One region of the Eubacterium ramulus genome, then DNA from elsewhere that is predicted to be linked to it. Evidence: a T-box and tRNA genes for the amino acid it is inferred to sense, from the RefSeq annotation. Region 1 holds a T-box; the other holds one or more tRNA genes.
What was found. The T-box of region 1 lies ahead of tyrS (tyrosine--tRNA ligase). A T-box ahead of a tRNA ligase gene usually reads a tRNA of that ligase, here a tRNA-Tyr.

Region 1 (16,676 bases):
AAGTGTCATGGATGCGGCAGTGTTGCCGGTAGAATTTCACACCGTGGAAGGCAGTCATGATGTCAAAGCCGTTTATAAGGGAATGCACATTGAAATGAGCGGTGTGACACTGATTCAGGAAAATGATTATTATAACGACGATGCCGGAATGTGGGAGACCGTCAAAGGGGAAGCATTCAAAGGACAGTGGCTGGTCTGCGATTTTGGTCATGAGCTTTCCACGGAACTGCGGGTCGTAGCACGCACCGGGATCAAGCGACTTTTTTCCGGTTCTGTGGTAAAAACAGACAATGAGGAATTCAATAAAAAGTTTATTATTCAACCGGAAGAAGAACAGAATGTCCGGGATATTCTGACACCGCATATTGTGGACTGTATTGTGGCAATGTCGTCCGAATATGGTGGGAAAATCTATATGAGTTTTTTGAAAAAAGGACAGTTGCATATTGCAATACAGACGGAGCAGCCATTTTTTACACTGAGCAGAGGAAAAATAGAAGTGGAGGAATTGCGTCGGAGGTATCAGAGTGAACTTCGATGGTTTACCGATTTTCTGGATGAATTAATGTGGGTGGATACCCTCTATCTTGGCCGGGAAAGTTCCGTCTGTGCTCAGTTTGAGCAGGCATCAGAGGAAGAGGAGGAGTTATGATGAAAAATGCAGAAAGAGTAACAGGGACAAAGAAAATGTTTCGGGAAAAACGATTCTTACAGAAAAAGAGACTGCTGGCGGTATTGCTGCTGACGGTACTCAGTATCTGTCTGGTCGGAGGATGTGGAAGCAAGCCTGTATCGACACAGGATGCGGATATCCTGTCTTCTTATATAGGATTCTGGCGCTATGAAGGCACACCGACATATGTGACCATCAATGACCAGTACCAGTGGGCGACCACAGATTTTTACGGCAATCAGCTGGATAGCGGTGTGATCACCACGGACGAGAACGGTCTGAACCTGAGCCGGGCAGACGGATCCTTTGTATCTACACTGGCAGTGACAGATACCGGACTGGTGGATGGAGGAGGGAATACGCTGGTGCCCAGCGAAGGGTTGGTATTTTTGCCGACGGCAGCAGATGCCCTGAATCAGACCATTGCATTTCCGGGAAATTTTGGAAATGTGACCATCAATTATCCGGCGCAGATGAATGCCTATCCATATGTGTCTTATACAGACTCTCTGGGATTTGATGCACTGGTGAAAAATGGAACGGACGATTACTATACGAATATTATGATTGGTTTTCAGCCGATCGCAGGCTATGACGACAACATGACCAAAGGACTGGCATCCGCACAGCCATATCTGGAAAATATGATGCAGACGTTACTTCAGAATATGTATGGTGCAAATATGACACAGTTCATTGGCGCCAACTGTATCGACGGTGGTGATCATTACAGTATTGTTGGTTCCATGTGGATGAGCAGTGGTATTTTCGGGGATGGATCATCTGTTCCGCTGCGGGCAAATATGGAAGTCCGTTACTATGGTCCGACAGGATATGTCATGGTGATCATGGTAATCGCACCGGAAAGCCGCCTTCAGAACTATGTGGATATTGCAAACAATATGCTGACTACCTGTGCCTATACTGCAGGATGGAGTACCGCACCGAAGGAAGTACCGCAGGCACCGCCGCAGGATGCAAAGAAATCTGACAGCGCCAGTGATGACGGAGTCTCATATTACTGGTATGACAGCGACGGTGATGTTTGGTACTGGGACGGATATGAGAATCATTTTATCGGATACGGAGATTCCGGTTATATCGATGATGATGGTTTCTATGATTATTACGATGACGGCTATTATGATGACTATGATCCATGGTCAGATCCGGGTGACTATTATGACGATTACAACGATGATGACTGGGATTATTACGACTACAATGATGATTATGCCTATGACGATGAAGGATGGGGCGATTATTTTGACTGAAACAGGCAGAGATGTGAGCAAGTAGCGAAAGCGGATTGCGAATGTCCGCTTTACATGTGATGACAGAAAACAATAATAAAGAAAATTTTAGAAAACAGAAAAGCAGGGAAAAGAAAACGGATGTACGGAAACGGTACATCCGCTTTCTTTTCGGGTCATTTCACGAATTGCAAATTGCCTGAATGACTGCTTCATGGTATGATAATCATATTGAGTAAGAGATAGAACTTATAGATTATTACACATTGTGAAATAGGGGGCTGTTGCGATGAAGGAAATAAATATTCCGGTTGGAATTTCTGATTTTAACAAGAGCTAGCAAGAATTCTCCTTCCTCTACAGGTGGGAGATGAATTGCAAAATAAATACAGCAAATACAGGCAGAACGCTTGTTCTGTTTAAAGGGATATAGTATAATATAATCAGTCGAAACGATGGAAAGCGAGGCTGATCATATGGAAAAAATAACTCATAATATAGCTTACCGTTTTCGTATATATCCAAACCGAGAACAGGAAGTTCTGCTCGCAAAAACATTTGGCTGCTGTCGTTTTTTATATAATCAGATGTTGAATGACAAGATACGGGAATATGAAGTATCGAAAAAAATGCTGCGAAATACACCGGCGATGTATAAAAAAGCATATCCATTTTTGAAAGAAGTGGATTCTCTGGCACTTGCAAATGTGCAGCTGCATCTGGAAAAGGCATATAAGAATTTTTTCAGGGATCCGAAGATTGGCTTTCCAAAATTCAAATCAAAGCACAAAAGCAGAAAGAGCTATACGACAAATGTAGTCAATGGAAATATTCAGGTAGAAGATCATCGGATAAAACTTCCGAAATTGAAATGGATCCGTATGAAAAAACATCGGGACATTCCGGTAGAATATTGCCTGAAATCCGTAACAATAAGTATGGAACCGTCCGGAAAGTATTATGCAAGCCTTTTATATGAAAAATCTGACTGTGAAAACCAAGCAGAAGAATTTGATTATGAAGACGCAAAGATACTTGGAATTGATTATGCAATGCATGGAATGGCTGTGTTTTCTGAAGATATACAGAAGGAAAATGAAGGATATTTCAGAAAAAGTGAGGAGCGGCTGGCAAGAGAACAGAGAAAGTTATCCCATTGCGTGAAAGGAAGTAATAATTATTACCGACAGAAAAAACGTGTTGCATTATGTCATGAAAAAATCCGAAACCAGAGGAAAGATTTTCTGCATAAACTGAGTCATGAAATAGCAGAGGCATATGATGTTGTTGCAGTAGAAGATATTGACATGAAAGCAATGAGCCAGTGTATGCATTTTGGAAAAAGTGTCATGGATAACGGTTACGGAAAGTTTCGGGAATTGCTGGAATATAAGCTGACATGGAGAGGAAAGAAATTGGTACGTGTAGACCGTTTTTTTCCTTCCAGTAAAAAATGCTGTAAATGTGGCAATATAAAGAAAGAACTGAAACTTTCGGACAGAGTGTATCTTTGTACATGTGGAAATCGGATAGACCGGGATCTGAATGCGGCAATCAATATACGTGAAGAAGCACGTCGTATGTTGTTAGCAGGATAGATGGGAAGTGTCTGTATCCAGACAATAAAAATATCCCATAATTGGGTAAAAATGAATCGCGGGGCACGCGAGGATAGCTTGTAGATACTTGGCTCAGTAGAGCCATTGAGCAAGAAGCCCCCACTTCAAAATCTGTGATTTAAGTGGTGGGAGCATGTCACTATCAGATTGTGAATCAGCACTTGCTCAGATTGATGATCGGATGTATGCGAAAGAATTTGAGGATGATTACGACGAAGTATTCTGTTATGGTATTTCATTTTTTAAGAAACGGTGTTTAGTGAAAGGGATAAACTGTTAGTAATAATACGATTTGCAGTGTAGATGATAGAACAATTCAGACAGGAGGAAATCATGTCAAAAGTATTCAATACAACTGCTGTATGTATACCGGAAGAACATTATATGGTAGACATTGTGCAGCGTTTGCAGGAGATAAAAGCACTTGTAGATGATGGAAAATACTTTACAATCAATAAAGCGCGTCAGTATGGAAAGACTACGACATTGATCGAGTTAAAGCGATTGCTGGAAGCAGAATATTATGTTGTATTGATGGATTTTCAGACATTCGGCAGTGCTGATTTTGCAAACGAAAATGTTTTTGCACTTTCTTTCTGTCATTCATTTTTACGGCTGTTCAAAAAATGCAAACCGACATTAAATGACGATTTAAAAGAAACGTTGAATGATTTGAAAAATCATGTAGACAACAGATATGATTATTTTACATTAAAACCATTGTTTGAGGGGCTTGGAGATATCTGTCAATTTTCTGATAAGCCGATTGTTTTGATGATCGATGAGGTAGACAGTGCATCGAATAATCAGGTTTTTTTGGATTTTTTAGGACAGCTTCGTGCCCAGTATATCAATCGTTTTCAACAGCCGGCATTCAAATCGGTTATTTTAGCCGGAGTGTATGATGTGAAAAATCTCCGACACAAGATCAGACCGGATGAAGAGCATAAATATAACAGCCCATGGAATATTGCGGCAGATTTTAAAATCGATATGAGCTTTTCGAAAACAGAGATTGCTGGTATGCTTCAGGAATATGAAAAAGATCATCATACTGGAATGAATGTTGATGAAATAGCAATTCTGCTGTATCAGCATACATCAGGATATCCGTTTCTTGTTTCGCGATTATGTCAGATTATGGATGAAGATATTGCTATAAATTATGACGAAAACGGATTGAAAAGTGTGTGGACCAGACAGGGATTTTTTACGGCAGTTCGTATGCTGCTGGCAGAGAAGAATACATTGTTCGAATCATTGAGTGAGAAGCTGAATCGTTACCCGGAATTAAATGATATGTTACAGTCATTATTATTTACCGGAAAAGCAATTGCTTACAATTATTATGAACCGGCGATCAGTGTGGCAACTATGTTTGGATTTGTGAAAAATAATCATGGCGTGCTGGCGATTGCAAATCGTATTTTTGAGACATGGTTATATAATTTATATCTGTCAACTTCAGAAATGCAAAAGCAACAGATTTATTCGGATGCTTTGTTAGATAAAAATCAGTTTATTGTAAATGGACATTTGAATATGCGTCAGATTCTGGAACGTTTTGTAATACATTTTAATGACTTATACGGAGATAGTGATGAGACGTTTATCGAACAGGAAGGTAGAAAATATTTCTTGCTGTATTTACGTCCAATTATCAATGGCACTGGAAATTATTACATTGAAGCGGAAACCCGCGAACAGAAACGGACGGATGTGATTGTGGATTATCGTGGAGAACAGTATATCATTGAAATGAAGATATGGCATGGTCAGGAATATAATACCAGAGGGGAGAAACAGCTGGCAGAATATCTGGATGCCTATCATGTGAACCAGGGATATATGATCAGTTTCAATTTCAATCAGAAAACAGAAATCGGAGTACATGAGATTCTGATTGATGATAAAAAAATTATTGAAGCAGTGGTATAAAAAATATCGCAAAACCAATTTGTTCAGGTTTTGCGATATTTTTTTGCAACCAACCGGTAAGTTATGACAATATAAAGGTGTAAGGGTAATTAAGATTACCCAGGGAAGACGTCAGAAATGGGAGTTTTAATTAAAAATGGAGAAACAACAGCTGGAAAAATATATCAACGAATATGGCAGAGATATCTACCTGTTTTGCAAACGGCTGACGCAAAATAAAAATACGGCAGATGATCTGTATCAGGAGACATTTTTAAAATTGTGGGAATTGGATAACGTTAACGATACGGAGAATCCCAAAAGCTATCTGCTTGGTATTGCTGTGAATTTGTGGAAAAATCAGTGCCGCAAGCAAATGTGGCGAAAACAGATTGCAGACATTGTACCGGTTTCGGAAGAAAGTCAGATTGAAAATTTTTCGGCAGCAGACAGTGTGGAGGATACGGTGATCTCCAATCAGGAGAAAGTGCTGGTGCAGGATGCCGTAAACCGTTTGCCGGAAAAACTGCGGATAGTGGTGCTTTTGTACTACATGGAAAATCTGAAAGTAGCAGAGATTGCGGAGCAGATGCACGAATCGGTCAGCAGTATAAAAAGTAAACTGATGCGTGCACGGAAATATCTCAGAAAAGAATTGGAGGATTCTGTTTTATGAAAAATCTGGATGATGTATTAAAAAAATCCCTTACTCCGGCTGAATCGGAAGAAGGACCGGATTTCTGGCTGAATCAGAATATTCTGAAACGGGCAGATCGGCAGGAGAGGGGAGCCAAAACAATGAAAAAAAGAACATATAGACCAACAAAGGCAGTGGCAGCATTAGTGATTGCATTGAGTATTTCCGGAAGTGCGGTATTTGCAGCAGAAAAAACAAATTTATTTGGAAATCTGTTTGGTGAAACGAATATGGGACCGGTGGAATCTTATGTAAACGATACAGGTGCAAATGAGAATACAAAGGCATCCTACCATTATCAGGGAGCCGAGTATGAAGTGCAGATTGACAAGGTGGTTCGAAGTGCGGCAACGCATTCCGGAATTATGCAGTTTACAGTGAATCGTGTATCCGGAAAAGGAGAACCATGGTATATACTGACCGGAGATGTTTTACCGGAATATGACTACTGGACGATGGAAACCAGAAACTTACAGGAAATAAATCCGACCGACACAGATATATGGTTGACGGTGGGACTGGAAAGTTCCGGACAGGAAGCACCTGACTGGCGCATTTATTTAGAAAAGGATGCGAGTGATGATGAGACACAGGTGTTTTACATGGTATTTAACGTAATAGGAGCTGAACAGGAAGATGCGTCATTAAGTCTGATTTTTAAAGAATTGGATGGAACTAAGGATAGCAAAACTGAGCTGGTAAATATCACAGTACCAGAAAGTGAGAGCATTCCTTCTTTGACATGGAAGAATGAAAATAGCGAACAGCAGCTTGCGTTGACCAGCTATGATATGTTGATCACAAATCAGGGTGCATCCGATGTGGAACCGGAATATGATGAGATTTCCGTACAGATGAAAGATGGAAGCACTTATGTGATAGAGAGTAAGTCGCAGCGGGTGAAAAATGAATTTTACGGCGAATATGGAAAAAATAATGATCTATGGATCGGATTTGACCATATTCTGGATCTGGAACAGGTAGAATCTGTGACGATTAATGATATGTTGTTTACTGTGGCTGATTGATATGACAGCAAAAGCACTTCGTGCAAACGATGCGCACTCGCACGAAAAGAAATTGTTGCTTCGCAATCGTGCTCGGCGCGGTCAAGAAAGATCTGTTATTCGTAATAGTAAGCGCGTAAGTGTGCGAGAGCACACTTTCTTGTAAAACAGTTATTTCATTTAACCATCTTCGTCCACATGGCGGCACGGGTCGTCTCTGCCCAGGGGTATTCCCCCATATAATCGCCCTGAAACAGTTCCGTCTGTCCCTGGAGATAATCATAATAATCACAGGTGAACTGTTCAGTATGTACACGCATTTTACCGTAGGCAGACTCCACAATCTGTTCCAGATGATAAGGTGCAAGCGCCTGTTTCAGCCGATAGAGGATCGTGCGGCTGTAATTTTTGGAGGAATGTTCCTCGCAGTTTTCCAGCAGACAGAATGTGATTTTATCAATCGGAACCCAGTTTCCTTCATAATGAACGAGAAGTGCAAGAAGTTCTTTTGCTTTCCTGCTCTTGAAGGAGACTGGGGTTTTATTTATAAACAGTTCAAAATCCGGGAAGCAGCGGATATGCGGGAGACTGTTGGAGTGCATTTGTGTATTCCTCTTTTCAGCTGTTGCATCTGGAGGGGTATGGCCATGATTTTCTGTGTCAAAACCGGTTTTTCCCTCAATAGATTCAGCCGCGGCGGCATGGTATTTGAGGACTCTGTTTAATACCGCACTGATCTGCTTCGGGTCATATGGTTTCAGGATGTAGCCAAAGGCACCGATATCCCAGGCATCCAGCGAATATTCCGGAAATGCCGTTACATAAATGATTTCCGGTGGCGCAGGCAGTTCCTCACTGATCTGTTTTCCAAGAGTGATGCCGTTTAACATCGGCATTTCGATGTCGAGAAATACAACGTCCACAAGTGTCCTGCGGATAAAATCCAGTGCCTCGACAGGCTGGGTAAAGGTATAAATATGGTCATTTTCTTTTGAAAATCCATCAAAGCGGGTGAGCATGATCCTTAGCAGATTTAATGCTCTTTCTTCATCGTCTACAAGTACATAATTCATATGAAAAGCCTCCAACATACAGGTCGCAAAGCGACTGCGTTCATGAGCAAGTAGCGAAAGCGGATTGCGAATGTCCGCTTTACAAGATTTCGGGAAAATACCGGGTATCTTATGTTTGATTCTGATAGGGAAGCAACAGTTCCATGACAGTTCCCTCTACTCCCTCCTGCGAGTGAATAATCAGTGTTCCATGTAGCAGATAATCCATGCGGGAGCGGATGTTCTGGATACTGTGATGGGGATTGATCTTCTGTTCGTCAAAACCGGGACCGCTGTTTTTTACCAGAATACAGATGCCTTCAGCAGTTTGTTTCGTCTCCAGCCGGATTGTGCCGTGATTGCCATTTTTGCGGATGCCGTATTTTATGGCATTTTCAATCAACGGCTGGACGGAGAGTGGTGGAATCTGAAACTCTGTCACGGTGATATCTTTTTCAAATACCAGTGCATTGCCAAACCGGGTATTCTGTATATAAAGATAATTTTCGATATGTTCCAGTTCTTTTTCAAAAGGAATCAGGTCCGTGTAATCCATAAAATCAATATTGGTGCGCAGATATCTCGAAAAATGAACGATAAGATCTGCGGCCTGCTCCGGATCCGTATAGCACATTTCTTGAATTGTCGTCAGTGTGTTGTACAGAAAATGCGGCTGGATCTGGCTCGAAAGCATGGCGGTCTGGATGCGGGAAGCTTCTTTTTCCAGGGTCAGCAGGTTCTGGGTATGCGTCAGCAGCTGTTTCTGATAGAGTTTGCTTGCCGTAAAGATCAGAAAGCCGAAAGTGATGATGCACACCGGAAGCAGAAACAATGTTTTTCCGGGCAGACCAAAAGAGTTGTAAATATAATTTGCAAACATTCCAGTTAGCAGGTACAGGTAGCCCAGATGGAATAAAAATCCGTCAATAGAGAGCGCATCAAGTCCCTGCCAGGTTTTGATCAGCCAGCTGATCCCGAGGAACCGCAGAAGGATCTGTCCGGTTACGACGAAAACACCGGAAACCGGGAGGAACAGTGCCAGCGTAAAACAGAGGGCAGCGCCAAGGAGCAGCCCGGTAAACATGCGGTAGATTTTTCGGGAAAACCTTTGGGGACCGGTATGGTGGGAGATCAGGATGGCGAGTCCCCAGCAGGCCAGTACCAGAAGCCGTGAAATATAGGTCAGCAAAAACATTGGGATCACATTGGTGATGCGTTCCATATAGCCGATAATCCAGCAGTTGTTGATGAAAAAGTAAGCAGTAAAGAGCAGACCGGTCAGAAAATATCCCCGGAACCGTCTGGGGTCAATGCTGAAAATGGAAAACAGCAAAATCGCAAAGGTGGCGAACAAAATGGATGACAGGATGATAAAACTGTTTTTGTATGTATCAAAATAAGTCATCGTAAGGCCGAGGCTGGTCAGTCGTGGACAGATATTCAGAATTTCAGAAGTGTTGGACACTTCAATGACGACTTCAATTACCGAACTGTTATCGATGCGGTACAGAGGATAAGACCATGGTGATACCATAAAGGCTTTTCCTGGTTTTCCGTTGATGTAGACACGGTAGTTGCCGGAGGGAAGACCTGGCAGACTGATAGCCATTTTATCTTCATCAATGTTAATATAGCGGTCTACCTGTATAATGGTGCGGTAGGAAGCACAGGTTCCTATCATGCGCTGGCGTTTCCAGGGCTGCGCGTAGGACGAAGGAATAAATATTTTATCTGCATCAGAGTTTGGCAGAGTAGAGGTAAGTGTTTTGGCATATTCTTCTGACGGAGCAACAGAAAGGCGGTTGTGATACCAGTCAGTAAATATTGTCAGGGGATTGGCGGATTCTATATTTCCCGGAACATTTCCATCAGAATTCGCCGAAAAAATCAACTTGTCCGGATAAAATTCCCATTCCCCAGCCAGTTCGTAATCGGCATAAAAAGGATTATCAGAGCGTTCAAAAGAAAAAACGCCGTCTGATGTCTGCCCCATTGCATTTTGTCTGCAGTTCAGGAAAAAGTAAATTGATAAGGTGCTAAGTAATAGGATACAACAAATAGCAGATATCAGAAAAGTAAGCTTTCGTTTCATAAATTACCTCAGTGTTTTTATCAGTATAAAAAAATATTTTTATACAGGTGGCTGTCATTTAGAGATCAATGTATGGAACCTGCATTTTTGCAGATACAAAAATCCAAGTCTATTGTAGAAAATTAGTAAAACTGTGTCAAGAAAAGTGACGGTTCTGTGACGGTCTGTTTTGTATAATGAGGATACAGTTTGCGAAACATATTTTCAGACAAAATTATGTTGGTAAAAATGGTAAAGAGTTTAGGTAAACTGAAGAAATGGAGGAGAATGAAATGTTGCGAAAAAAGATTACAGCATGGGTACTGACCGCAGCGATGCTGACTGGTCTGGGTGCAGCAGCACCGGTTACTGCATTTGCACAGACAGCTGAAGATGTACAGCAGAATCGCTGTTATATCAATGGTGATGAAGTGCGTGCGTATGATGTGGAGGATACGATCTATGTGGTAGTAGATGATTTGTCCGCATATGGATTTAACGTTCAGAAAAGCAAAAAATCTGTTACGATCACAAGTGGAACAAATGGTTATTACTTTGATGAGTCATTTAGTCCTAATACAGAAAGCAGTACCATGGGTACCGGCAGCGTAAAGACAAGTACCATCAAAGGCAAGGTGGCAGATCAGGCAGTTACCCTGTATACCATTGACAACAAACTCTGCATCAAGGCAGAAGATCTGGGTGGACTTGGTTATACAAAATATGACAGCGACAAAAATATTATGAATATCTATTCCACACAGGCCGGTTATACAGAAAATACAGAGCATTACAGAAATATCACGGTTAATGCGGGTGATCAGACCGGAACGATTAAATCTTTCCAGGGCGCACATTATGATCCGGGCGAAGCCGGAAGTGCAACATCCAAAGCTTATATCGAACTGGGTGTAGATATGGTGCGTACACATGATATCGACGGCACACAGGGCGATGGCCGCGGAATCATTTACAATCTGGTACCGAAATATTTTGATACAGATGACGAAGTGGATCTGAATGATCCGTCCAGCTATGATTTTGAAGAACTGGATAAAGTCATCGACAATATTCTTGCAACTGGTTCAGAGGTATATTTCCGTTTTGGTGCCAGCCAGAATGATGACAATAAGTTCCCGGAGGAAGGAACCGAGGAGTGGACACAGTTCTTACAGGATCTGACTACTATGGCAGAGCATATCGTAATGCATTACGATTTCGGCTGGGACGACGGATATTACAATACACTGGATTATTTTGAAATCTGGAACGAGCCGGATTTACAGGATTTCTGGCCAAATACAGCAAATCAGTATTATGAGATGTACAACAGTGTATCCAAAGCAGTAGAAAAACTGGATCCAACCCTTCCAATCGGTGGTCCGACACTGACAACTTTAAATGATGATGACGGAATCGAAGAGAGCTTTATCAAATATGTAAAAGAAAATGACTGTCCGTTGGATTTCTACGCATATCATTTCTATCCGTCCAATAACTGTGATCCGTATGATTATTCCCGCTGGGCATATCATCTCCACAGCATTCTGGAAGATTACGGATACGGTGATGTACCGATGATGCTTTCCGAGTATGGTACTGTATTATTCAACCCGAATGCGTTCAGCATGGCTGACAGTGCAGAGGCATCCTATCTGGCCTCTTTGATGATGTATCTGCAGGATACACCGGTAGAGAAAGCCAATATCTACAATCGTCTGATCCAGACAAATGAGGACGGAAGTGCAACGATTACAAAGACCGGTTATGGCTACAAAGCAATGGGTCAGATGAACCAGACAGAAAACCGTCTGGCTGTAACAGGCGGCGATAAAAATGGTATGGCTGTTATGGCTGGTATCAACGATACAGAGGATCAGATCAATGTCCTGATCAGTAACTATGAGATTCCGACTTCCCAGATGCTGGCAAACTCCGAATCCCATAACCCGATGATCAAAGATAACAAACTCTGCATCCCGGGTGTTGCAAACTGGTCACTTCCGATTGCACGTGTACTTACTTATGAAAACAATGCAGGTTACAATCTGACTGTTACAGATGTTCCATATGACACAGCAAATGTTGTAGTAGAGCAGTATCGTATCGATAATGACAACAACCTGGATCTGATTAATACTGTAAAAGTACCGGTCAGTGAAGACGGAAGTGTAGTATTATCCAATGCGTTAAATACATACAGTGTAGATCTGCTTTCCATCAAACCGGGTGACGCAAAAGTGACCGTAGACACATCCAAAAACGGTCTGGCACAGGATGAAAACGGAAACTGGTACTACTATAAAAACGGTGTTATAGACACTTCCTACACCGGAATTGCACCAAATGCATATGGCTGGTGGAGAGTCGTAAACGGAGCCGTAGACTTCAACTGTAACAGCGTGGAGGCAAATGAGTATGGTTGGTTCTGCATCCGCGGAGGAAAAGTGGATTTTGACTATACCGGAATTGCACAGAATGCATATGGCTGGTGGAGAATCGTAAACGGAGCCGTAGACTTCAACTGCAACAGCGTAGAAGCAAACGAGTACGGCTGGTTCTATCTGCGCGGAGGAAAAGTAGACTTTAACTACAACGGACTTGCCGCAAACACATATGGCTGGTGGAAGATTACTGGTGGAGCCGTAGATTTCAATTATACTGGAATGGCTCAGAACGAATACGGCCTGTGGCATATCGTAAACGGAATGGTAGATTTTTCCAGATAACAGTATTGAATGCAAACTAAACGTTACAATTCACATGATTGATTCTGATGTATAATCAAAGAAAATAATTAAGGCTACCGCAGTAAAGACATATCCGCCACCGACACGATTTACCTGGTCATTGAAGATAATTTTCCAAATGGAAGACCGAAGCTGGAGCGTGCGGGTATTCTGTTTGCAGATTGCCGGATCGTAGAATGCGTCAAACAGATGAATGTTTGCACATGTCTGAATCCGTTTCATACAAGACTTGCTATATTCACTTCTATTGTATTTGGGCAGGATCTTTCAAAGACGGAGTTGGCAGAGCCGGTGATCGGATTTTTGAAAGAAATGCTGACGGGTCCTCATGCAGTACGGAAAACATTGGAAAAATATTTGGGACAGTAAATTACCGGAATTTTCGAAATAGATAGGAATCAGATAACATCTACACTTTTATAATCCACATAACTCATTCAGGTGTATAATAAACAGGCAACTGTATACGACAGCTGCAGAAAGCGGGGATGAAGTTATGTGGATTTTATTTGCATTTGGCTCTGCCGTTTTTGCAGGATTGACATCGATTCTTGCAAAATGCGGAATTCGAAAGACGGATTCGGATGCGGCGACTGCCATTCGAACAATCGTTGTATTGATTTTTTCCTGGATCATGATGCTGATCACAGGATCCATCGGAACAATCAGTTCATTAAGCAGCAAGACATGGATGTTTTTAATTTTATCCGGAATCGCGACCGGAGTATCCTGGCTGTGCTATTTCAAAGCATTACAGCTGGGAGATGTCAATAAAGTTGTGCCGATCGACAAATCAAGTACGATTCTGACGATCATACTTGCTTTTATTTTCCTTGGAGAGCCGATCACACTGGTGAAAGGTATCGCAGTGGTTCTAATCGGTATCGGTACGTTTATGATGATTCAGAAAAAAGAGACGGTGGATGAGCCTAAGAAGCCCAAGGGAGGTTCCTGGTTGATCTATGCATTGCTTTCTACAGTGTTTGCCAGCCTGACCGCTATCCTTGGAAAAGTCGGCATCGAAGGTGTGGAGTCAAACCTTGGAACTGCCATCAGAACCTGCGTTGTCCTGGTGATGGCATGGGTGGTTGTATTTGTCAAAGGCAAACAGCATACAATCCGGGAAATTCCGAAAAACGAGCTTGGCTTTATCTGCTTATCAGGCCTGGCAACCGGCGGATCCTGGCTGTGTTATTACAGGGCACTGCATGACGGAATGGCGAGCGTAGTTGTTCCAATCGATAAGCTGAGCATTTTGGTATCAATCGCATTTTCCTATATCGTGTTCAGGGAGCGTCTGACGAAGAAAGCAGTGGTTGGCTTATGTCTGAACGTGGCGGGAACGCTGATCATGTTATTGTAAAACTTTACATTGACATTTCCAAATACAACTTTTATAATAATGGACATGTGAAGACAATTGCAAACAGCAACAGCAATGACTGAAAGAAGTAAGTATGAGCGGAACATACAGAGAGCTGCCGGGTGGTGAGAGGCGCATGGAAAACTGATACCGAATACATTCACAAGCTGCGCATTGAACGTTATCAGAAATGATTTTGATGATCAGTAGGCTGCGCCGGGAGCAACCGTTATATTGCAGAAGTATTGTCAGATACTTGGTGAGGCGGATCGTGTGAGCGGTCTGTGAATTAAGGTGGTAACACGAGATTTTATCCCGTCCTTATGCATGCGCATTAGGATGGGTTTTTTTATTATGAAGAAGGAGAGTACATTATGACAGTTTATGACGAACTCGTAGCCCGTGGTCTGATTGCCCAGGTTACAGACGAAGAAGAAATCAAAGAATTAATCAATAACGGAAAAGCAACATTTTACATCGGATTTGATCCGACCGCAGACAGTCTTCATGTAGGACATTTCATGGCACTGTGTCTGATGAAGAGACTGCAGATGGCAGGAAACAAACCGATCGCACTGATCGGTGGCGGTACAGCTATGATCGGTGACCCATCCGGACGTACTGACATGCGTCAGATGATGACAAAGGAAACAATCAACCACAACTGCGAATGCTTCAAAAAACAGATGTCCCGTTTTATCGATTTTTCCGAAGGAAAAGCATTAATGGTAAACAATGCAGACTGGCTGCTTGACTTAAATTATGTAGAAGTACTGCGTGATATCGGACCGCATTTTTCTGTAAACCGTATGCTTTCTGCTGAGTGCTACAAACAGCGTATGGAGCGTGGATTAAGCTTCCTGGAGTTTAACTACATGATCATGCAGAGTTATGATTTCTATGAGTTATTCCAGAGATACGGCTGTAACATGCAGTTCGGTGGTGATGATCAGTGGTCCAATATGCTTGGCGGTACAGAGCTGATCCGTCGTAAACTTGGTAAAAATGCATGCGCGATGACGATCACACTGCTTCTGAATTCTGAAGGTAAAAAAATGGGTAAAACCCAGTCCGGCGCTGTATGGCTTGACCCGGAGAAGACCTCTCCTTTTGAGTTCTACCAGTACTGGAGAAACGTTGGCGATGCCGATGTATTAAAATGCCTGCGTATGCTGACTTTCCTTCCGTTAGAGCAGATCGACGAGATGGATAAATGGGAAGGAAGTCAGTTAAATACGGCAAAAGAAATCCTTGCATTTGAGCTGACCAAACTGGTTCACGGAGAGGAAGAAGCTGCAAAAGCACAGGAGAGTGCACGTGCACTGTTCTCCGGCGGAAATGCAGCAAATATGCCGACTGCAGTTATTACAGAAGAAAATCTGCGTGACGGTGAGATCGACATCATGGGTCTGCTGGTTGCTTCCGGATTATGTGCATCCCGTTCTGAGGCACGTCGTGCGGTACAGCAGGGCGGAGTTGCTGTAAACGGTGAAAAAGTAGGATCAATTGAAGCTTCTTACAAACCGGAAGACATCAATAAAGAGGACTTTGTATTACGCCGTGGTAAAAAGAACTATCGTAAAATTATTTTTGAGTAAAATTTAAGAGAGGTCGCTACTTTCCGATGATTTATCGAAAAGCGGCGGCCTCTTTTTCTGCTTCACAACTTACGTTATTACAATATCTTTCGGATTGGTGGGATTTTTCGCAGTGCGAAAATCGCCAGAAAGTACAGCAGTAACTGCAGTACAATGGATAACAGACTGCACAGGTAGGGACCTGCGGAATGCGGAAACCAGGATGCTACAAAGTCAAAAATCTGTTCTGAAAATCCGGTGTGTGTCTCAATCAGGAACATGCCGAACGTAGCTGCTGAGAATTCTGCCAGCACTTTTCCTGAGAAAGGCAGCCGGATGGATTTTCCGGAAAAACCTTCGTATAAACCATAAAAAATAAAGCAGCAGGGAAACAAAACAGCATGCTGTGCGATCAGTTCCATATGTTTACCGTGCTTTGCGGTCAGATCATAATTCATCAGAAGCATGGCGATGACCAGGCTGGCGATGGTACCGATCAGAAGTATCAGAAGCATCCGCTTTTTTCGGGCCGGGTTTTCTTCGTGTTTGGAAAAACTGACCAGACAGTAGGCAAGTACCGGAAATGCCAGGTTCCAGCAGCTGCTTCCGAAGGGTGAACTGAAAATGGGAAGGAATCCGGTAAATGCTTCTTCCACACCTCGAAAAGGAATCAGGATGCCGCTGACGGAGTATGCGA
Region 2 (16,676 bases), 560 kb from region 1:
CGCTAAACGCTCACTACCCTCGTTTCACGTCGTTTTCATCGCGCTCGTTCCCACGCCTGAAAAAGAGGTCGTTCCCACTCGCGCAAAAACTCGTGAAACTCGGTCGTTTGCTTAATCGCTTTCCCTGACAGGATGCTTCGTTTTCTGTATTTACACAGTGAAATAATCAGCCATTCACACGACGCACTGCGTGCCACACATGCATATAAGCTGATAGCATAGTCTCTGTTGACTTTAGCTTCCGTGTCATTCTTTGCTCTATATAGATTTGTGCATGCGACATAACGAATATTATGTCATCAGCTTATGTGCATGCGTGGCATACGGTGCCGTCAAGTAAATGGGGCAAATCCGGAAGCAAAATCCAAGACAAGACGGTAGGTTGATTTTCGTCACCGTAGCGAGCATAGCCCGCCTCCGTGAGTGTGTCTGAGCACGCTGTTTTTGCGTGCGAGTTCGCGGGAGGAGGCGGAAATAAGCGGCGCAGCGGAGGTAGAAAATCATCCGTGTCTGTCTGGATTTCTGCTTCCGAATTTGCCCTTTACACAGACAAACAAGAATTTATTTTTCAATCGCTTCCGTACGAATAATAAATTTCACACTTCCGCTCATATCATCTTTTAAACCGGAGAAGGTATGATAAGACTGTCCTGCATCCAGTACCAGATCCACGCGGTCTAACAATGCTTCCACATCTCCGTGATATGCATCACTCAGTTTCTGAATACCTTCCTCATCGAACTGAATCATGCCGTCACTGAGTGTCTGTGCACCATCTTTCAGTTTTGCGGCTCCCGAGCTTAAATTTCCACTGTTATTATCCAATGCCGTAACTCCTGCTTTGAGTTCACCGCCTTTGCTGTTTAAGGTATTGACTCCTGCTTTCAAGGTTGCGCTGTTGCTGTCCAGTGTTTCAACTCCGGCATTTAATGTCTGGATTCCTTTCATCAGTTCCGGAACACTGTTGTTCAGACTCTGCATACCGACTGCCAGCGGTTGGATCCCTTCACCATATAATTTCCGGACACCTGCGCTTAATGTCTGAGCGCCTGATACCAGACCACCGTTTTCAATCTGAGAAGCGATAGCCGATTTTGCAGAAGCGATTCCACTCTTTGCACCTGCCACAGCACCCTGTTTTGCAGCTTCTGCGGCCATTCCGCCAATCTGGGTGGATGTACCGTCAGCAATTCCACTGATAAGCTGGCTTGAGACATTTGACACAGAAGATGCTGACGCTGCTGTCATCTTATCTGCATATGCCTTTGCATCCGCTTCCAGTGCATCGCTCTTTCCTGCCTGTGCATATGCTTCTGCATTCAGCTGCTGATATGCAGTTTTGTATGCACCGTACATTGCCTGGCTAACACCATTCTCAACTTTGGACTGAAGTTCATCACTTCCTGTTAAAGCTGTTTTATACTGACCGGCTGCCTTTTTTGCGATTTCCTGATAGGTCTCGCCGTCTTTTGCAAACATCTGATTTACAGTTTCCTCTGCCTGAGCTGCTTCTTCCTCTGTCACTCCTGCATGCAAAGCAGCATCCAGCTGATCGATTCCGGCAGAAATCTTTTCTGCACCACTGACAATGCCATTATCACCTTCGAAATAAGTCTGCACCTGCATCGCACCGCTCACCAGCTGTGTAATACCATCTTTAAGATCTCCCGATTTATCTGCCAGCTGCTTCGTACCGCCTGCCACCTGAGCCACACCGGCTGTATAACTGTCCACACCGTTTTTCACCTGTGCCACACCATCTGTATAGGCGTTGATTCCACTCTTCAATGTGGAAACACCGGAAGTATAAGCATTGATACCGTCCAGCAAGGTACCTGTTCCGTCTGCCAGTTCCCTGCTTCCGGACACCAGCTGTGCAGATGCATCACTGAGAGAATCGATCGCATCTTCAATACCGGACAGATCGATATCCTGATCCACATCCAGTTCCTGTAAAATATCACTCATCACGAACGTCATCGTCATATCCAGTGAAAAATCTTTGACATCTGCAGTCACTTCCATATAATCCGGAATATTCACATCCTCCAGATTCTTGCTGTCAAGATCCAGGCTCTCGGACAAACCAGGAAATGCAAATCCCACAACCACCTGATTATTTCCGTCACTGACTACTTTTCCGTTTGTCACTTCCACATTTGTGAAGTTTTTATTCAGCATCATCCCGGTTACTGCCGCAAACGGTACATAGACACCATTCTCTGCTTTTTCCTTATTTGTGTAATCCGCACGGATCGTCACTTTTCCACTCTTGCCAGCCAGTTCCTCCGGTGTAATCTCCTCACCGTCCAGATAATATGTCATTTTCATTTCGATTGGGAGATTACGGTCTGTTTTTCCCTGATAGTAAATATCATTGCCATCTGCCTGCCAGGTCAGTGTTCCGTCTGCATTCTGCGTAAATTTTTCATCACCTTTTACATTTTCAATATCTGTCAGATCACTGACATCCTCGATGGTATCTGCACCGAGATAATTTTTCAGCCAGTTACTTACAATAACCTCATTGGGTGTTCCGTCCGGATCAGCCACCACATAAACGGTTTCTTCCTTTTCTGCTGCCGCGTCATTATCTGTTTTTGTCTGAGTTTTGAGCACCTGGGTCAGAACATCCTCCGCATCTGCAAAACGGTCTTCTGTGTCAGCACCACGCTCCTGTGTGGTTTCCTGAGCCGTTTTTGCTTTTTGTCCATAGACATGATACGCACCCACACCACCGGTCACGATCACTGCTGCCAGTACACAGGCACCGGTACGAATTACTTTTTTTGATTTAAGAAACTGTTTTACTCTTGAAAATTTCATTTGCTTTTTTCTCCTTTTTCTTTACTCCAAAACCTGCGCTTGTTGCACATATTACCTTGTCAAATACCATATACATCGCCGGCAGTACAAAAATAACGACTACCATACTGATCAGGGCTCCCCGAGCCATCAGAATACACAGCGAACTGATCATGTCGATGTTGGAATACATACCAACACCAAATGTAGATGCGAAAAAGCTCAACGCACTGACTACAATAGACTGGGCGGAAGATGCCACTGCATGCTGCACCGCATCCTTTTTCTCCATCCCAGCTGCCCGTGCACTCTTGTAATTGTTTGTCATCAGGATTGCATAATCAACAGTCGCACCCAGCTGAATGGTTCCGATTACAATGGATGCAATAAACGGAATTGATGTGTGCGTGTAAAATGGAATTGACATATTTACAAAAATTGCAAACTCGATAACTGCCACCAGAATGATTGGCAGCACCAGCGAACGAAACACCATTGCAATGATCACAAAAATAGCCACGATTGAAATCGCACTGACTACTTTAAAGTCTGTATCTGTAATAGTAATCAGATCCTTCGTACACGGCGCTTCACCAATCAGCATACCGTTTTCATCATAATCTGCCACAATTTTATTGATCTCATCAATCTGAGTATTTACTTCATCCGAAGCGGTCTTATACTCTGAGCTGATCAGAATCATCTGATATTTATCATCCTCGATGATTTCCCGGACGGACTGTGGAATCATATCTTTCGGTACCGAAGGGCCTACGATGCTGTCAATACCGATAGCCGTTTTGACACCATCTACCTTATCAATACGATCCAGCATTGCCTGCGCATCTTTTGCTTTCATATGACTGTCTGCCAGCAAAATGTGAGTGGAATTCATATCAAATTCTTCATCCAGTTTCTGGTTTGCCATGAAGCTTTGCAGATCCTCCGGCAGTGTACCGGCCAGATCATAATAAACTTCCGCATTTTTCTGTCCGTAAACAGCCGGAAGCAGAAGCACTGCAAAGATCAGCAGAAAAACAGGGAAACGTTTTGTCACAAAACCGGACAATTTTCCAATATCCGGAAGAATTGCTTTGTGTCTCGTTTTTTCCAGCGGTTTATCAAAAATCAGAATCATGGACGGCAGGATTGTAACACATCCGATCACACCGAATACAACACCTTTTGCCATAACGATTCCCAGATCCATACCCAGTGTGAAACTCATGAAACACAGAGCAATAAATCCGGCCACCGTCGTAACAGAACTTCCCACAACAGAGGTAACGGTCTGGGCAATGGCATGTGCCATGGCATTTTTATGATCCTCCGCAAATATTTTCTTCTGATTCTCATAACTGTGCCACAGAAAAATCGAATAATCCATGGTCACACCGAGCTGCAGCACCGCACTCAACGCCTTGGTCACATAGGATATCTCTCCCATAAACACATTTGTTCCCAGGTTATATATGATTGCCATACCGATACTCAGCAGGAAAAAGATCGGAATCAGGAACGAATCCATGGTCAATGACAATACCACCAGCGACAGGATCACCGCCAGCAGTACATACACCGGAACTTCCTTGTCAGACAGATCCCGAATATCCGTAACAACCGCTGACATACCACTCAGGAAACACTGTTCATTGGAAATGGCACGAATCTGCTCCACCGCTTCCATTGTCTCATCCGCCGACATTGTCGTATCATACATGATAAACATCAGTGTACCTTCGTCGCTGAGAAATACTTTCTGCATCTTTTCCGGCAGCATATCTGTCGGAATACTGATATCTGCTACGCTGTCATACCAGAGCACTGTCTTGACATGATCCACATCTTCGATTTTTGCCTTCAGGGCACTGATCTCTTTATTCGACATGCCGTCAACCACAAAGGTAGAAAACGCTCCTGTTCCAAATTCATCTACCAGGATATCCTGGCCTTTCATCGTCTCGATATTCTCCGGCAGATAGGAAAGAATATCATAATTCACTCTTGTGTGCAGATAGCCAAGCACGGAAGGGATCAACAGCAGGATTGCTGCAATAAATATGATGATCCGCGACTTGACTACACCTTTTCCAAATTTCAGCATCTTTTCTCATCTCTTTCTATTCTATATTTTATAACTGTATCAGCACCTCATAGGCAGGTGCCTGTTCGTTGTAATAGAATAGAAAAAAAGATTGGATAATAGAATATCCAATCTTTTTTGAGTGTATCATTTTTATACTCATTCTCTTGTATATGCATACGTTCTATATACATATGTGTTGTTTTGTATATGGAAAAAATACGCATATGTGTTGTTTGTATTTATACTACTTACATTACCTGCTTATCAGCAAACTGTACAACTTACCAAAAGGAGTGTAAAGCGGACATTCGCAATCCGCTTTCGCTATTTGCTCATGAACGCAGTCGCTTTGCGACCTGTCAGTGGGAGCTTTTAACTCCCACTGACATAAGCATCCCCCTTACCCACCGCTTAGTGCTCTACGCACTTGAAGCGGGGGAATGCTTATTCTGCGTTCACATACCTCCCACCTTTAAATATCTGCCAGCACATCTGCCAGAGAACGTGTAATCATAAAACCATATACCTCCACCAGCTCTTCCGGTGAAATCTCCATACCGCTCTCAATCCAAGTCATCATGATATACGTCATCGTCTGGGAATAATAAGCCGCAATCCGCTCCGGGTTAAGCCACTGGTTTTTCGGAACTTTTCCTTTCATCTTCTCCTCAATCATGCCGGTAAGAAGAGAACGGATGCCGATCTCCACCATCTCCCGGAAGGAATTCTGACCTTCCATCCTTCCGACACACATGTAAAAATTTTTTTCTTTCTGCATCTTGGAGAAAATAATCTGCATCGCCTCATTGATCATACCATTTTCCACCAACGGCTGAATCGGAAGAAGGATATCCTGCACCAGAATCCACTCCAGCAAACCGTATTTGTCACTGAAATGGTGATAAAACGTCGGCCGGATCACTCCTGCCCCATCCGTAATCTGTTTGATTGTAATCTTTTCCACCGGCTGTTCACATGCCAGCTTCTTAAAACTCTGTGCCAAAGATACATTCACCGGTAGTTTCTGTCCGTCATTCATGTTAAATTCCCCCATACATTCAAGTCGAACGCACGTGAGACTTGGTGCGTGATTCTGGTCAGCGAAAGCTGACATATTCTTCTCAGAATCACTGCACATCTACACTTCGCTTCGGTCGGCGCAAAACCATTGTCTCCCAGACAATGTGCGCCCTCGCGGAGCGTTTATCTCAGTCGGAGATTGAACTCCCACTGAGAAAGATTTGTTATTACTCACCACTTGCAGAAGTGGGAGTCTCAACTCAGACTGAGATAAAAAATACAGTTCACCCGCGCCATTCGCAAAGCGCCCATTCGGGTTTCCCCGTAGCTGCGCTACTATCTTTGCTCATAAAAAGGCGCCCCTTCATCATTATGTACTCAGGTAATTCCTCATGCAAGCATAATCATTACATGAATACATATGATGAGTGAACTGTAAAATAAAAAAAAGCGGGTGATGGGAATCGAACCCACGTATCCAGCTTGGAAGGCTGGTGTTCTACCATTGAACTACACCCGCATGTACAATATTTTGTTGTGTCAACTCATCGACAGGTGATATACTATCACATTTATACTTTGATGTCAACACTTTTTTTATAATAAATGCCCAGTTCCGGAATCGAACCAGAGACACGAGGATTTTCAGTCCTCTGCTCTACCAACTGAGCTAACTGGGCAATTGATTTGTTTATTCTATCTTATTTTTCTACTCCTGTCAAGACATTGTTCAAGTCAAATCGTGCGCCATTCACTCATTCTGTTACAATTCACAGCGTCATTCGCACAAAATACCCATACTGGGCTTACGATCAGCAGAACTTGTACTGGCAACATAGCAATATACGTTGCATCATCTGATAACGTATATTCGCAAAATCTACCGCTTATTAATATGATTCCTGCAACACATGTGCGAATGACGGTAGATCAATTTTCGTCGTTGGAGCGAGCATAGCCCGCCTCCGTGAGTGTGTCTGAGCCAACAGCTGTTTCTGCTGTGGGCGAGTTCGCGGGAGGAGGCGGAGATAAGCGGCGCAGCACAAACAGAAAATTGTTCGTGTCATTGCACATGTGTTGCAGGAATCCATTTATATCGTAAATTTTGCGTTCATCACTTCCAAATTATTTAGCGATTTTCCATTGTCTCGAAATACTTCTGTGCATTGATCAGTTCCCCATCCTGCACGGCATGTACATACTGGCCATCTGCCATCTGTATTCTCGCCTTCACATTATCGGACATGATCACATCGAAGATATGAAGCACACGTTTTTTGATATCTTTATCATAAATCGGTGTTGCCACTTCCACACGCCGTGTGGTATTTCTGGTCATAAAGTCTGCAGAGGCAATATATACCTCATCATTTCCGAAAATATAGATTCTGGAATGTTCCAGGTAACGTCCCACAATGCTGCGTACAGTAATATGATCTGTCGCTCCCGGAACTCCTGCGATCAGACAGCAGCTTCCGCGCACGATCAGCTCAATATCCACACCAGCCTGAGACGCTTCCATCAGTTTCTCAATAATCCGTTTATCTGTCAGGGAGTTCATCTTTGCACCAATATATCCGGGTTCTCCGCGTTTTGCCAGTGCAATCTGTTCATCCATTTTAGAAAGAATCTTGTTACGCAGACATTTCGGTGCAACCATCAGATATTTGGTCTCCTGCATCACCTGACCGAGACAAAGTTTGTGGAATACTTCATTTGCTTCTGCGCCAATCCCCTGATGCGCTGTCAGCAGTGAGAAATCTGTATATAGTTTTGCTGTTTTCTCATTATAATTTCCGGTTCCGATCTGTGTGATATAAGAAATATGACCTTCCTGTTTCTTTGTGATCAGGCAGAGTTTGGAATGAACTTTCAGTTTATCCAGACCATACAGGATCCGGCAACCTGCGTCCTCGAGCCGTCTGGACCACTCAATATTATTTTCCTCATCAAAGCGGGCACGAAGTTCCACCAGTGCCACAACTTCCTTGCCGTTTTCTGCAGCATTGATCAGCGCCTCAACGACTTTACTGTCATTTGCCACACGGTACAGTGTCATTTTAATAGATACGACATTTGGATCTTCTGCCGCTTCATTCAGCATATGGAGGAATGGCTGCATGCTGTCATATGGGAAGAACAGGAAGCGGTCTTTCTGCTCCACCTGTTTCATGATGCTTTCTGACATATCGATATCTGCCGGGATCTGCGGTGTATACTTGTCATAAAACAATTCCTTTTTACTTCTCAGCAAATCACGGATTCTTGAGAAAAAGGACAGATCCAGCGGTGCTTCCGAATGAAAGATATGCTTTTTCTTCAGATCCAGATAGCCACACAACGTATCCAGAACAGACTCATCCATCAATCGTGTATACTCCAGTTTGATCGGACATAATTTTCGTCTGCGGCTTACCAGCTGTTCCATTACCTGACGGAAGTCTGTATCATCATCATACATTTCCTCATCCGGATCAATATCAGCATTTCGGATGATACGGATCAGTGATTTACTCTTAATCTTATACCGGTCAAAAATCAGCGGAATATAATGCAGAATCAGTTCCTCACGGAGCATGAAACGATTCTCATGTCCCGGGATCCGCACCAGACGCGGAATCACATCCAGATTACATGGCACGATCCCCAGTTTGTCCCGGTTTTTCTTTTCCAGCACAACCACTGCATAAATATCTTTACTTTTTAAAAACGGAAATGGCTGTTTTTTACCAATGATCTGCGGTGACAATAACGGGCGTACTTCATGTTCAAAATAGGAATCCAGAAATTCCACATCCCGTTTTTCCAGTTCGGAATAACTGCAGATTTCCACTCCCTGCGTCTCCAGTCCACGTTTCAGTTCTGCATAAGCAGCATCTTTACGCTGTGTCAGTAGTTTCACCTGCTCAAAGATTGCAAACAGCTGTTCCTGACAGGTCATATTTGTCTTATTATCACGGATATCTTTGGATACCAGCATCTGATCATACAAAGAACCGACACGTACCATAAAAAATTCATCCAGATTACTCTGAAAAATAGATGCAAAAGATAAACGCTCACAAAATGGATTCGATGTATCCTCAGCTTCCTCTAAAACTCTTGTATTGAACTTTAACCATGATAATTCTCTGTTGTCATAACATGAATGAACCATTGTTCCCCCACTCCTCATTATCTGTTCTGTTGTTACCTGTACTTCTGTCCCATGTCCATCTCTTTCCGATACATTTGCTTCCACCATATTTCCATCTGCACACTGTGCCTGTACGGTTGTTGCATTTACCGTCTGTAATTCCATATCTGATACCTCTTTCATCATTTTTGCTTCCACAGGTATCTTCTGAATCACATTTTCATGCATTGGCTGTACACTTTTTTCACCGTCACCCCGGGGTGCCATACTGTCTTTTTGCTGATGCACGGGTTTTCTGCCAAATAATCCCCGTATTATATTTGCAATTCTGCTCATATTTATTTTATCCTCTTATGCTTTCTCTTATGCTTTGCAAAATCCCTGCGTATTACTAATAATATTTCTTTTGAAATTTTGCCGCTATCAGCATTTTATAAAAATCTTGTAAAATCAATGTAAAACACAATGCCTAAAACAGTTCTTTTTTCTTACTCTACGATAACCAATTCGTCGCCTACCTTGATGGTTCCGCCTTCTAATACTTTAGCAAACACCCCTTCCCGCGGCATGATGCAGTCTCCTACTACTTTATAAATCTCACAATGGCTGTGACATTCTTTACCAATCTGTGTCATTTCCAGCAACACATCATTGCAACGAAATTTTGTACCCACCGGAAGATTTCGAAAATCATATCCATCTACAATCAGATTTTCTCCAAATGCACCAAACTCCACAGCCACACCTCTGGCACGAAACTCCTCAATCTTCTGCAGTGAAAGCAGACTTACCTGACGATGCCAGTGTCCGGCATGCGCGTCATTTTCGATGCCCCAGTCTGAAACAAATTTCGCCTCTGAAACTTCATGCTTCTGTGTCCCTCTCTTTTCACTGATACAGATTCCTCTTACAATTCCCATATTCCATACTCTCCTATCCCTGTAATATCTTTATTCTACCATCTTTGGAGGCAAAAAAAAAGGACTTCCGAAGAAGTCCTCTTAAATAATGGGCGGAGAAGGATTCGAACCGTTTTGGTTTCTTTCCTCTGATTTCTTTCTCTGTATACGAAAAAGGACTTCCGAAGAAGTCCTTTTTAATAATGGGCGGAGAAGGATTCGAACCTTCGAAGGCATCGCCAGCAGATTTACAGTCTGTCCCCTTTGGCCACTCGGGAATCCACCCATTTAACGAAATGAGACATTTCTGCGCTCATTTCGTCATTTACTATATCACGTTCTTGATTTTCATGCAAGCACTTTTTTCAGTGCGGCTTCATCTGCAACCAGCGTAAAATCCGGATGCAACTGAAGAATGGATGCTGGTACTTCCGGTGTCACAGGACCGAAAAATGCTTTCTGTACCGCATCGGCTTTATCTTCGCCGGATACAACCATTACCACTTTCTTTGCCTGAATGATATCACAGATTCCCATCGTAAATGCCTGACGCGGTACATCATCTGCACTGGCAAAGAACCGTTTGTTTGCTTCAATGGTAGATTCTGCCAGATCTACGCAATGTGTGCCTTTTGTAAACACCTGATCCGGTTCATTGAAACCAATATGTCCATTACGGCCGAGTCCGAGAAGCTGCAGATCAATGCCGCCCAGAGATGCAATCTGGTTATCATAACGCTCACACTCAGCAGCCACATCTGTATTTTTTCCATTCGGGATAAACGTATGATCCTCACGGATATTGATTGCATCAAAAAAGTTATGACGCATGAAATATACATAACTCTGATCACTTGTAATATCCAGTCCTACATACTCATCCAGGTTCACGGAATAGCATTCTGAGAAATCAACATCCCCTTTGTTATACCAGTCAATCAGCTGACGGTAAGTGCCAATCGGGCTGCTTCCAGTTGCCAGACCAAGTACACAGTCCGGTTTCATGATTACCTGCGCGGAAATAATATTTGCCGCTTTTCTGCTCATCTGATCATAATCTTTTGCTTTAATAATTTTCATTGTAAAAACCTCCTCATTTTATGCATTATTCATAGAAAATCCATTTCTTTATGCTACTGCCAGATCTGTCCACCGATAATAACTTTTTCCAGTTCCAGGTGTTCATCCAGAATCAGTAGATCTGCCCGTGCACCTGTCCGGATACATCCAATCTCCCGCTCCATTCCAATGGCCTTTGCCGGAGTAGAGGTAGCTGCCATTACAGCCTGTTCCAATGGCACACCAAAAGATACCGCATTTCGAAGCCCATCCATCAGATGAATGGAAGAACCCGCAAGCGTTCCGTCTGCCAGTGTTGCTTTGCCCTCTTTCATCCATACCGGCTGACCGCCAAGCTCATATTCTCCCTCAGGCATTCCCGCACAACGCATGGAATCCGAAATCAAATTCAATCTGTCGCCAAACAAGGCAGCTGTCATCCGAACAACTGACGGATGGATATGAAAACCATCACAGATCAGTTCGACGGTAGCACCTGCATCAAATGCAGCACCAATGATCCCCGGCTTCCGGTGATGAATTCCATTCATGCCGTTAAACATATGCGTAACATGGGTAGCACCTGCCTCGAAAGCCGCCTGTGCCATATCGTAGTCTGCCACAGAGTGCCCCAGGGAAACCGTACAAAGCCTGCTGGCCTGTCGGATAAATGCCAGATCCCGATCTTCTTCCGGAGCCACTGTGATCATGCGTACCTGTCCATCGCAGGCTGCGTTTAATTTTTCCAGTTCTTCCATATTCGGTTTCTGCAAATACTGTGCATTCTGTGCCCCGCGTTTTTCATAACTTAAAAACGGTCCCTCCAGATGAACTCCCACACAATGTGCCCCATCACTTTCAAAATCACGGATGGCATGCATTGCATGCAGCAGTGATTTCTCCGACAGCGTCATAGTAGTCGGACACCAGGATGTTACACCTCTCTGTGCATAATATCGTGACATCCGGCGCAGACCATCTGCATCTCCATCACTGGCATCTGCATTTACCGCTCCATGTGTATGAATATCCACAAGTCCCGGAATGATATATTTTCCGGTCGCATCTATCATTTCTCCATCTGGCAACTCCTGTACTGTCATATGGGTATCACCACCGGTTATGGCAGTAATCCGATCCCCACATAAAATATCTGATTTTTCAAATCTTCCTTCAGGCAGAAAGACCTGTCCGTTTGTTATATACATCTCTTCCATCTCCTTCGCTACGCATATCTTGCATCTTTTTTCAAAGAATTGCAAGCCTTTTTTTCTGCATTTTTTACGCTTCTGTTTTGACCCTGTTTCCCCCCTGTTTTCTTCCGTTTTATCGGTTGCACTCCTCAAAAAATAAACGTATAATAAATAAGGTTAACAGAGAACACGCAAAAGAAGTCTGACATTTCTGCTATTCTTTATTCCATAGCATATGTCCGTCTTCCAAGGAATATATTTCACAAACACAGGAGGATATGAAAATGAAAAAACCAATATTAGTCGTTATGGCAGCTGGAATGGGCAGTCGTTACGGAGGATTAAAACAGATGGATCCGGTTGGCAGTCATGGAGAAGTAATTATGGATTATTCCCTGTATGATGCCCGCCGTGCCGGATTTGAAAAAGTTATTTTCATCATCAAACATTCCATTGAAGATGCATTTAAAGAAGCCATCGGTGATCACGTTTCCAAATATATGGAAGTTGCTTATGCATATCAGGACCTGGATGATCTGCCGGAAGGCTATTCCGTACCGGAAGGCCGTGAGAAACCATGGGGAACCTGCCATGCAATTCTTGCAGCAAGAGATCTCATTGATGCACCATTTGCTGTGATCAACGCAGATGATTATTATGGAACTACCTGCTTTAAGATCATTTATGATTACCTGTCCACACACAGTGATGATGACAAATATCGTTACTGCATGGTTGGCTATCAGTTAAAAAACACTGTTACAGAAAATGGTTCTGTTGCCCGCGGCGTGTGCACGACAGACGCTGATTCCAATCTGATCAGTGTTGTTGAGCATACACAGATTGAACAGCACGAAGGCGGCATCCGCTTTACTGAAGATAAAGGTGAAACCTGGCATGAGATCGATGGAAATACCATTGTGTCTATGAATCTCTGGGGATTCAGTGAAAGCTTTATCAAAGAAGCAAAAGACCGCTTCGCAGCATTCCTGGATGATGCAATGGTGAATAATCCGCTGAAAGGGGAATACTTCCTTCCATCCGTTGTCAGCCAGCTTCTGGATGAAGGCAAAGCATCTGTAAAAGTATTACAGAGTCCGGACAAATGGTACGGCGTTACTTACCGCGAAGACAAACCGGGAATCGTAAAAGCACTTGCAGACAAAGCTGCCGACGGATTATATCCGACACCATTGTGGCAGTAATCGTTATACAGATAAAGGAGAAGATATTATGATACAGATTAAACCTGAGATTTTTCAGGAAGTTCTTTCTGCCTATGACCTGGGTGAAGGCACTATAGCTTACAAGGCCTATGGGGAAGGTCACATCAACAATACAAGCCTGGTAACCGTTACCGGCAAAGAGACACACAGATTTATCCTGCAGCGCATTAATACAGATATTTTTACCAATCCGAAATCCCTGATGGAAAATATCTGCGGCGTTACTTCTTACCTGAAAGACATCATCGCAGAACGCGGTGGAGATACAGAACGTGAAACCATGACAGTTGTATACACCCGTGACGGTCAGCCATACTATACTGATTCCACACAGGGTGCATGGCGTATTTATAAGTTCGTAGAACATACCATCTGTCTGCAGCAGTGCAGAAATACTGAGGATTTCTACACTTCCGCCAAAGCATTCGGACAGTTCCAGAAAAACCTCTCCGGATACGATGCTTCCACACTGCATGAAACGATTCCGGATTTCCATAATACCCCGGATCGTCTGTGCAAATTCAAAGAAGCCCTGGCAGCCGACACAATGCACCGTGCCGCTGACATTCCAGAAGAGATTGATTTTGTACTGAACCATGAGGCAGACTGTTCACACATGACTGATCTGCTGGCAGCCGGAAAACTGCCTCTCCGTGTTACACACAACGATACAAAATTAAACAACATTCTTCTGGATGATAAAACAAACGACGCACTCTGCATCATTGATCTGGATACCGTCATGCCGGGTCTGGCAGCCAACGATTATGGTGATTCTATCCGTTTCGGTGCAAATCACAGTGCCGAGGATGAACCGGATCTGACAAAAGTAAACTTCTCTCTGGAACTTTTTGAGGCTTACACAAAAGGATTCCTTGAGATTGCAGGAGATGCCCTGACACCATTGGAGATTGAGACTCTCCCTTGGGGAGCTAAACTGATGACACTGGAATGCGGCATGCGTTTCCTGACCGATTATCTGGAAGGTGACCATTACTTCGCTGTACATCGTCCGGGACAGAACCTGGATCGTACCCGCACACAGTTCAAGCTTGTCCGTGACATGGAAGCACATTGGGATGAGATGAATGCTATCGTACGCAAATATGCAGCTGTAGCTAAATAGATTTTTTCTTATGTGGTAAAAATTTAAGATTTTAAAAAGGAGATTGTGTCATTTCATCTCACGAGCTAATAATCGCTCTATGAGAAAAATGACACAATCTCCTTTATTTATACATAAAGAAGCTTTTAATTATTGCAGCTCACAATTCCTTTTTTGCCATCCAGTGTCACAAAAGCACCGGATTTCAGAATCTGTGTTGCATTTTCTGCCCCGATCAGTACCGGAATATCAAGGCTCAGTCCTGCAATCGCACCGTGACAATTTATACTGTTTTTCTCAAGGATCAATCCGGAGGACAGACGAATCTGCTCCATCATTTCATTACAGGTGTCTTTTGCAACGATAATATCTCCAACCTTGAATTTCTCTTTCAGTTCCTCTGCGGAGTTTACCACACACATATTGCCGGAATCAACTTTATCATTCAGACCTTTTCCCTGCATCAGGATATGTCCTGCCACATGCACTTTGATCATATTGGTAGTACCGGAGATACCCAGTGGTACACCGGCAGTCAAAACAACGATCTCACCCTGTTTGATCAGTCCCATCTCCTCTGCTTTATCAACTGCATGATCAAATAACTCGTCAGAGTTGTGTTTTAATTCTACCAGCAGCGGTGTAACGCCCCAGGAAAGACTCATTTTTCTGCATACGTCTTTGTTTACAGAGCATCCGATGATCGGGCAGGCCGGACGGTATTTTGATACCATACGTGCAGTACGACCGGAATTTGATACTGTGATGATTGCAGATGCATTCAGATCCATGGCTGTGGTGCAGGTTGCATGTGCAATAGCATTGGTAATATCCGGGTTTGTCAAAATGCTGCGTTTCTTCAATCGAGACATATAGTTGATATCCTGTTCGGTACGGGATGCAATCTTCACCATAGTCTGCAGTGCTTCCACCGGATAATCACCGGCAGCAGTTTCACCGGAAAGCATGATGGCACTGGTTCCGTCATAGACAGCATTTGCTACATCCGTTGCCTCCGCACGGGTCGGACGCGGGTGTTTCATCATGGAATCCAGCATCTGTGTCGCTGTGATAACCTGTTTTCCTGCTTTGTATACTTTTTCGATCAAGATTTTCTGGATAACCGGTACATCCTCCATCGGAATCTCAACTCCCATGTCACCACGTGCTACCATGATGCCATCAGATACCCGGATAATATCATCGATGTTATCCACACCCTGTTTATTCTCAATTTTAGCAATAATATTGACACTCTTGCAGTCATGTTCTTCCAGAATCTTACGGATCTGCAAAATGTCATCGGCAGTTCTGGTGAAGGATGCTGCAATAAAATCAAATCCATTCTCGATACCAAACACAATGTCGCTGTAATCTGTCTCACTGATAAACGGCATAGAGAGTTCCACGTTCGGCACATTGACCCCTTTTTTGTTAGAGATCATACCACCGTTGATTACCTCACAGACAATATCTGTTCCATCCAGGCGAACAACTTTCATTTCGATCAGACCGTCATCGATCAGAATACGATCACCAGCTTTGACATCATTGTGAAGATCCTCATATGTGATGGCAACACGACTGGCATCACCGACAAAATCACCAAGTGCCAGTGTAAATAACTGTCCTTCTTTCAGTTCTGCCTTACCGCCTTTCAACTCTTTCAGACGGATCTCCGGACCTTTTGTATCTAACAGTGCTGCTACCGGAAGATCAAGTTCCTCCCGCAATGCTACCAGTTTATCCAATCGTGCTTTCTGTTCTTCATGGGAGCCATGTGAAAAATTAAAACGCGCAACATTCATTCCTTCCTGCATCAGCTGACGGAGTACATCACCTTTATCTGTGGAGGGTCCCAGTGTGCATACAATTTTTGTTTTTCTGATTTCTCTCATATTTCTATATTCCTTTCCTATGAAAAAGTGCAAAGAGGATAATACACGATCTGCATTATCCCCTTTCTATTTTATTTCTTTATAATTGTACCTGTCTGCCCGGCCATAGCTGCTTCAATACTTCCAAGCTTTGTGATCAGAACACTACGTGTTGCATAATCACCAATATAGGAAATGGCTGTTTCAATCTTCGGAAGCATGGTCCCCTCTCCAAACTCTCCCTCAGCGATATATCTCCGTGCTTCCGCA

Region 2: it has a tRNA-Tyr gene. The T-box ahead of tyrS (tyrosine--tRNA ligase) is inferred to sense a tRNA for this amino acid. The anticodon was not compared.

The regions. Positions count from the first base shown of each region.
Region 1 is NZ_CP173382.1:2,765,837-2,782,512, reverse strand. Features, by position in the region: gene ACIRUQ_RS12970 (DUF3137 domain-containing protein) at 1-652, shown strand, start outside; gene ACIRUQ_RS12965 (hypothetical protein) at 649-1,947, shown strand; gene ACIRUQ_RS12960 (RNA-guided endonuclease TnpB family protein) at 2,403-3,524, shown strand; gene ACIRUQ_RS12955 (AAA-like domain-containing protein) at 3,879-5,483, shown strand; gene ACIRUQ_RS12950 (RNA polymerase sigma factor) at 5,620-6,138, shown strand; gene ACIRUQ_RS12945 (hypothetical protein) at 6,135-7,187, shown strand; gene ACIRUQ_RS12940 (LytTR family DNA-binding domain-containing protein) at 7,343-8,239, opposite strand; gene ACIRUQ_RS12935 (sensor histidine kinase) at 8,349-10,211, opposite strand; gene ACIRUQ_RS12930 (GH39 family glycosyl hydrolase) at 10,583-13,018, shown strand; gene ACIRUQ_RS12925 (hypothetical protein) at 13,049-13,261, opposite strand; gene ACIRUQ_RS12920 (EamA family transporter) at 13,536-14,402, shown strand; T-box leader at 14,469-14,728, shown strand; gene tyrS (tyrosine--tRNA ligase) at 14,777-16,000, shown strand; gene ACIRUQ_RS12910 (acyltransferase) at 16,078-16,676, opposite strand, start outside.
Region 2 is NZ_CP173382.1:3,323,174-3,339,849, reverse strand. Features, by position in the region: gene ACIRUQ_RS15440 (hypothetical protein) at 562-2,826, opposite strand; gene ACIRUQ_RS15435 (RND family transporter) at 2,795-4,909, opposite strand; gene ACIRUQ_RS15430 (TetR/AcrR family transcriptional regulator C-terminal domain-containing protein) at 5,364-5,930, opposite strand; tRNA gene ACIRUQ_RS15425 (tRNA-Gly) at 6,361-6,431, opposite strand; tRNA gene ACIRUQ_RS15420 (tRNA-Phe) at 6,519-6,591, opposite strand; gene ppk1 (polyphosphate kinase 1) at 7,041-9,383, opposite strand; gene ACIRUQ_RS15410 (MOSC domain-containing protein) at 9,536-9,967, opposite strand; tRNA gene ACIRUQ_RS15405 (tRNA-Tyr) at 10,151-10,232, opposite strand; gene nagB (glucosamine-6-phosphate deaminase) at 10,295-11,026, opposite strand; gene nagA (N-acetylglucosamine-6-phosphate deacetylase) at 11,080-12,213, opposite strand; gene ACIRUQ_RS15390 (sugar phosphate nucleotidyltransferase) at 12,483-13,403, shown strand; gene ACIRUQ_RS15385 (phosphotransferase enzyme family protein) at 13,432-14,550, shown strand; gene pyk (pyruvate kinase) at 14,676-16,427, opposite strand; gene arcC (carbamate kinase) at 16,499-16,676, opposite strand, start outside.